DNA from 3 places in the Bradyrhizobium sp. T-12 genome. Region 1 is predicted to be linked to each of the others. Evidence: predicted binding sites of a transcription regulator. Region 1 holds the regulator's gene; each other region holds the start of a gene.
The links. The regulator HrcA, encoded in region 1, represses chaperone genes, less so after heat shock. The targets are predictions, from matches to a motif close to GTTAGCACTCNCNNNNNGNGAGTGCTAAC.
Positions count from the first base shown of each region.

Region 2: a site for HrcA is predicted at 1,192-1,220, ahead of AC0WRY_RS05515 (co-chaperone GroES). Genes of this name have one in related genera too.
Region 3: a site for HrcA is predicted at 1,057-1,085, ahead of AC0WRY_RS22750 (co-chaperone GroES). Genes of this name have one in related genera too.

Region 1 is NZ_CM177756.1:167,522-169,784, forward strand. Features, by position in the region: gene grpE (nucleotide exchange factor GrpE) at 1-359, opposite strand, end outside; gene hrcA (heat-inducible transcriptional repressor HrcA) at 455-1,543, opposite strand; gene rph (ribonuclease PH) at 1,749-2,263, shown strand, end outside.
Region 2 is NZ_CM177756.1:1,153,049-1,155,311, forward strand. Features, by position in the region: gene groL (chaperonin GroEL) at 1-685, opposite strand, end outside; gene AC0WRY_RS05515 (co-chaperone GroES) at 803-1,099, opposite strand; gene AC0WRY_RS05520 (hypothetical protein) at 1,416-1,937, shown strand; gene AC0WRY_RS05525 (protein phosphatase CheZ) at 2,127-2,263, opposite strand, start outside.
Region 3 is NZ_CM177756.1:4,769,068-4,771,330, reverse strand. Features, by position in the region: gene groL (chaperonin GroEL) at 1-654, opposite strand, end outside; gene AC0WRY_RS22750 (co-chaperone GroES) at 700-1,014, opposite strand; gene AC0WRY_RS22745 (usg protein) at 1,393-1,680, shown strand; gene AC0WRY_RS22740 (O-linked N-acetylglucosamine transferase, SPINDLY family protein) at 1,845-2,263, opposite strand, start outside.

The DNA of each region.
Region 1 (2,263 bases):
CGCTCGGTGAGCTCGACGCCCTCGATCAGCGAGATCAGGCCGGGATCCGCCGCGGCGCGAGCCTCGGGTGGAACGGCATCGAGCGCGCGCTGGAGATTGTCGGCGATGTCGAGCACGTCGCGGGCAAAGCCGGTAATGCCGTAGAGGCGGGCGTCGGCGACTTCCTTGGTGGTGCGCTTGCGCAAATTCTCCATCTCGGCCAGCGTCCGCAGCGTGCGATCGCGCGCCTCGGCGACTTCCTTCTGCAGGCTCTCGACCGAGCCTGGCTCGGGATCGTCGGGCATGATGTAGGGCTTCGACACCACGGGCTCGCCAGTCGGCGCGGCCGCGTCTTCGGGTTGCCGGTCTCGATCGGTCATCGGCTCTTATCTCGAACTCGTTTCCAGGGATTGTTGGTCCGGATATCGTGCTTTGAGCCGCGAAAATCAAGCGGCCGTGATCGGATCGAACCCGATCAGCCCCCCAATAGGCGGCTGACGATGCGAGCGGCGTAGTCCACAGTCGGGATCACGCGGGCATAATTCAGCCGCGTCGGCCCGATCACGCCCAGGACACCGACGATGTGGCCGGCGGCATCCCGATAGGGCGAGATGATGGTGGAAGACCCCGACAGCGAAAACAGCTTGTTCTCGCTGCCGATGAAGATACGCACGCCCTCGGCCGTCTCGGCCCGGCCGAGCAGATCGATCACGCCGCGCTTGGTCTCGAGGTCGTCGAACAGCAGGCGGACCCGCTCCAGATCCTCCAGCGCGTGCAAATCCTCCAGCAGATTGGCGTGGCCGCGCACGATGAGCTGGCGGTCCTCGTTCTCGCCGCCGGACCAGCTGGCGATCCCGGCGGAAATCACCTTCTGTGCCAGCTGATCGAGCTCGGCGCGGGCCTCGCCCAACGCCGTCTCGAGCTCGAGCCGCGCTTCCGCCAGGGTCCGGCCGCGGATTCGCGCATTGAGGAAATTGCCGGCTTCGGTGATCGCCGAGGAGGGAACTCCGGGCGGCAGCGTCAGCACCCGGTTCTCGACCTGGCCGTCCTCACCGACGAGGATGACCAGCGCTTTCTCCGGTTCCAGACGGACGAATTCAATGTGCTTCAGCCGCGCATTGGATTTTGGCGTCAGCACCACCGCGGCGGCCCGGGTCAAGCCGGACAGCCGCGTCAGCGCCTGGTCCAGCGCGGCCTCGACCGAGTGGGCCTGACCGACGGATGTGAGCTGGCTCTGGATCGACTGCCGCTCGGCCTCGTTGAGGTCGCCGACCTGCATCAGGGCGTCGACGAAGAAACGCAGGCCGAGTTCCGTCGGCAGCCGGCCGGCGGAGGTGTGCGGCGCATAGATCAGGCCGAGCTGTTCCAGGTCGGCCATGACGTTGCGGACCGAGGCCGGCGACAGCGGCATCGCGATCAGGCGCGAGATATTGCGCGAGCCCACGGGCTCACCGGTCGCGAGATAACTTTCTACAATTTGACGAAAAATGTCGCGGGAACGCTCGTTGAGCTGGGCAAGGCCTGCGCGCGGCGCGATCAGATGGATCGGATCGTGATGGGCCACAGACTGTAACTCCTCTCAGATACTCATAATTTGTCTATCCCCGAGGCGTCTGACAAGCGTGGCGTTTGCGGACCCGGAATCAGGGCAGGAATCGAGAGAGGAATCGAGGGAGAAATCGGGGGATGAATAAGCCCTTGCCGCCCACCCTCACCCCACCTACAAGCACCGCCAACAGCCTTATCCCGTGAATTTTGGAGGATTTCCCATGCGGCCAAGCCGCCGTGCGCCCGATGAATTGCGCCCCGTGACGCTGGAGCGCGGCGTGGTCAAATATGCGGAAGGCTCGTGCCTGGTGAAGTTCGGCGACACCCATGTGCTCGTCACCGCCACGCTGGAAGACCGACTGCCGCCGTGGCTGAAGGGCCAGGGCCGCGGCTGGGTCACCGCCGAATACGGCATGCTGCCGCGCGCAACCTCCGAACGCACCCGCCGCGAGGCCGCCGCCGGCAAGCAGAGCGGCCGTACCGTCGAGATCCAGCGCCTGATCGGCCGCTCGCTCCGCACCATCGTCGACCTCGAAGCACTCGGCGAGCGCCAGATCACGGTCGATTGCGACGTGCTGCAGGCCGACGGCGGCACGCGCACCGCCTCGATCACCGGCGCCTGGGTCGCACTGGCCGATTGCGTCAACTGGATGAAGGCGCGCAACATGATCAAGGCCAATGTCATGCGCGACAACGTCGCCGCGATCTCCTGCGGTATCTATAACGGCACGCCGGT
Region 2 (2,263 bases), 990 kb from region 1:
CCGAGAGCTTCTTCTCGTGCAGGAGGATGTAGGCGTCCTCGAGCTCGGCGGTCATCTTCTCGGGGTTGGTGACGAAGTAGGGGCTGAGATAGCCGCGGTCGAACTTCATGCCCTCGACGATGTCGACTTCGGTGTCGAGCGACTTGTTCTCTTCGACGGTGATGACGCCCTCGTTGCCGACCTTCTGCATCGCCTGGGCGATCATCTTGCCGATGGCGGCATCGCCATTGGCCGAGATGGTGCCGACCTGGGCGACCTCGGAGGAGGCGGCGACCGGCTTGGCGCGCTTCTCGATGTCCTTGATGACGGCTGCCACGGCGCTGTCGATGCCGCGCTTGAGGTCCATCGGATTCATGCCGGCAGCAACCGCCTTGGCGCCCTCGCGCACGATGGCCTGGGCCAGCACGGTCGCGGTGGTGGTGCCGTCGCCGGCGAGGTCGTTGGTCTTGGAGGCGACCTCACGCACCATCTGGGCGCCCATGTTCTCGAACTTGTCCTCGAGCTCGATCTCCTTGGCGACGGTGACGCCGTCCTTGGTGATGCGGGGAGCGCCGAACGATTTCTCGATGACGACGTTGCGGCCCTTCGGGCCGAGCGTCACCTTGACGGCGTTGGCGAGAATGTCGACGCCGCGCAGCATGCGATCGCGTGCGTCTCCGGAAAACTTGACGTCTTTGGCAGCCATGTCTGCAGTCCCTCGTGTTTCGTGATGTGTCTTGTTTTGTGCTGTCGGGCGGAATGATGGATGCCCGGACCGCCTGGATCCGGGCATCACATTCAGCGGCTGTTCAGGCGGATGGCCTTAGGCCAGAACGCCCATGATGTCCGACTCCTTCATGATCAGGAGGTCTTCGTTGTCGATCTTGACCTCGGTGCCCGACCACTTGCCGAACAGCACGCGGTCGCCGACCTTGAGGTCGATGGGGACCAGCTTGCCGGCCTCGTCACGGCCGCCGGGGCCGACGGCGACGATTTCGCCCTGGGACGGCTTTTCCTTGGCGGTGTCGGGAATGATGATGCCGCCCTTGGTCTTTTCCTCGGCGTCGATACGTTTGACCACGACACGGTCATGCAGCGGACGAAATTTGGATTTAGCCATGACGTTTCCCTTTGGAGGCTCGCTTCGGAAGGTGTGGAAGTGGGTGGGGCGGCGCTTCCGTCCGGCCCCTATCCCGAGGATCGAACGGCGCGCTTAGCAATCGGGCTTTCCGAGTGCTAATAGTGGGCCCGGAAATATGGCTTGGCCGCGATCCTGTCAAGCAAAGGTGGTTAAGCGGTTGTTGAGGCGGATATAGGATGTTGGCATTGGAAACTTGTTCGGGGCACAGACGTATCAAAGGACGTCATTGCTCCGGCAGCTTTTTTGCGCTTGGCTGCGGGAGGGGTGCGGCCATGGTTTTGTCCGGGGGAATGCCATGATCAGTTCAGCTCACGCGCGCACGGTTGCCAATCTGGCGGCCGCCTCTTGTCTGGCGCTGCTGCTGGGCGCCTGCGGCGGCGGCATGAGCCTGCCGTCCTTCTCGTCGTCCTCGCCGCCGCCCGACGCCGAGCCGGGCGTTGCTCCCGAAATGCCTGCGACCATTCGCGCCGACGAGATCGTGGGCCGCTGGGGCCTGGCCTCGTTCCAGAACCCGGCCGACCGCGCCCGCACCGAGGCGGCCGCCCGGGCCCAGTGCAAGAACCCTTACGTGATCACCGCCGGTTCCTCCGGCGGCGTGATTATGCATCTGGCCGACCAGGCGACGCCGCAGGAGCTGCGGCTGAAGGGCTCGCCGAGCGGCAAGAACTACATCGGACCGGCGGGCCCGACCCCCGGCGAGCAGGACCGCGAAATCGTCTCCTTCGACGGCCGCGTCCTGATCACCCGCTTCATCGACAAGGACGCCGCCACCCGCTACGGCAACATGGTCTACGTCCGCTGCGCGCCGAGGGCGTAGCACTCGCTCCGCCGTCATGCCCCGCGCAGGCGGGGCATCCAGTGCGCCGCGGCCTCTCGGCTCAATCATTGCTGTCTCTGGAATACTGGATCGTCCGCCTTCGCGGACGATGACAGCGGAGATGGTGGATCCAAAAGCAAAAACGCCAGCCCCCAGGGCCGGCGTTTCGCTTTTCCGTATCCCGTCCGCTCAGTCGAACAGCGCGTCGATGTCGTCCTGCGAGGCGTGGCCGACGTCGCCGGAGAGCTTCGGACCGTTGAGGAGCTTTTCGTCCTCGGTGCGATTGTCGACTGGGGCCGGCACATGCGACTTGATGGCGTCGACGC
Region 3 (2,263 bases), 2.6 Mb from region 1:
GGCGTCGTCCATTTCAACGCGCATCTTGTCGGCGTTGGTGACGAAGTAGGGCGAGATGTAGCCGCGGTCGAACTGCATGCCCTCGACGACGTCGAGCTCGGTCTCGAGCGACTTGGCTTCCTCGACGGTGATGACACCCTCGTTGCCGACCTTCTTCATGGCGTCGGAGAGGAACTTGCCGATCTCCTGGTCGCCGTTCGCCGAGATGGTGCCGACCTGGGCGATCTCGTCGTTCGAGGTGACCTTCTTGGAGTTCTTGACGAGGTCGGCGACCACGGCTTCCACGGCCAGGTCGATACCACGCTTGAGGTCCATCGGGTTCATGCCGGCGGCAACCGACTTGGCGCCTTCGCGCACGATCGCCTGGGCCAGCACGGTGGCGGTGGTGGTGCCGTCGCCCGCCGCGTCAGCGGACTTGGAGGCAACTTCGCGCACCATCTGCGCGCCCATGTTCTCGAACTTGTCCTCGAGCTCGATCTCCTTGGCGACGGTGACGCCGTCCTTGGTGATGCGGGGAGCGCCGAACGACTTGTCGAGGACGACGTTGCGGCCCTTCGGACCGAGCGTGACCTTCACCGCGTTGGCAAGGATGTCGACGCCGCGCAGCATCTTGTCGCGCGCATCAACCGAGAATTTGACTTCTTTGGCTGCCATCTGGATTTTTCCTTGAGGTATTTGATTGGAGGGAAAGAGGGGCTCTTAGGCCGCCTTCTTCTTGGAAGCGGGGACGTCGAGGACGCCCATGATGTCGCTTTCCTTCATGATCAGCAGGTCGACGTTGTCGATCTTGACCTCGGTGCCGGACCACTTGCCGAACAGGACGCGGTCGCCGACCTTCAGGTCGAGCGGGACCAGCTTGCCGGCTTCGTCGCGGCCACCGGGGCCGACGGCGACGACTTCGCCCTGGGAGGGCTTTTCCTTGGCAGTGTCGGGAATGATGATGCCGCCAGCGGTCTTCTCTTCTGCGTCGATGCGCTTGACCACGACGCGGTCGTGAAGCGGACGGAATTTCATGCAGTCCTCCTAAGCATTTGCTCGGGTTGAGGTTTTGAGATTGTTAGCAATCGGTGCCCGCGAGTGCTAGCACGAGCAAGGCTGAAATAGGACAGGAATTTTGCGGGGGCAAGGGCTTCTAGCAGAAAATTTGGCGCTCTGAAGGCTCGGCTGCCAGAATGTCTTTCCATCGTTAACCGGGTTTAGGGACCGTATTAGCACGGTGCCGCATCTGCTGCTAACGCATTGAATTTCAACAGCTCGTTAAACTTTTGGGCTTGAGATGGATTGTCAGTTTGCGTCACATTTCTCTCATGTGAGCGCATCAGTACCGGGTGGCTCGTAAGGCGCACACCGACCAAGCCGCCCCTTGAATGCGCTCCTGCAAAGGAGGTTGGCATGGGCTTGCGGAGTGGGGTCGTTTCCGAGGATTTCCGGAAACAGATGCTGGGTTACGGGCTGACGACGGCGCAAATTCTCTACCGCATGCCGGATCATCCCTCGCTGCTCCAGACCTATGTCTGGCAGAACTACGACATGTTTCCGAAATTCCCGGCGCTGAAGGATTTCCTGGCATTCTGGCAGGAGAAGCTCGACGGCCCCCTCCATTCGGTCACCGTGGCGCATTCCAAGCTGATCAAGCCGGCCGAGCTGCGCGCCGTGGATGGCGTGTTCCGGCTGCATTGAGGACACCGGTCTCGTAGGGCGGGCAAAGGCGCGCTCTTCGCGCGCCGTGCCCACGCTTTTTCCGATCCGGTTACAGATGCGTGGGCACGCTTCGCTTTGCCCGCCCTACGATATCTCAGTTTGAGCTGCGCCGTGCGAACGCGCTGTCGTCGCCCGAGGCGCGATCAGGCGCCGCTGCTGCAATAGCGCTGCCACATCGCGCGATAGGCCTCGTCCACCGCTCGCCCGTAGGAGACGGGGTTGCCGGCGGCGGCGGCCCGGATCTGGTCGGGCAATGCGAGGCGCACCTTGTCGAGCTCGCCGATCTCCAGGGCGCGGCTCGTTGCGATGTCGATATAGGCCTCATTGCTGTCGGTGACCCAGTCGGGCAGGCCGAGCGCCGTGAGGATGGAGCCGGCGGCGCGGCTAGGCAGGCTGTTGCCGAGCTTCGCGACCACAGGCACGCCCATCTGCAAGGCTTCCCACGTGCTGACGCCGCCGTTCTGCGGGAACGGGTCGAGACAGATATCGACACGATTGAACGATGCTAGATGTTCGCTTCGCAAGGTGGCGCCGAGCAGCTCGACGCGTTCGGCCGGAATTC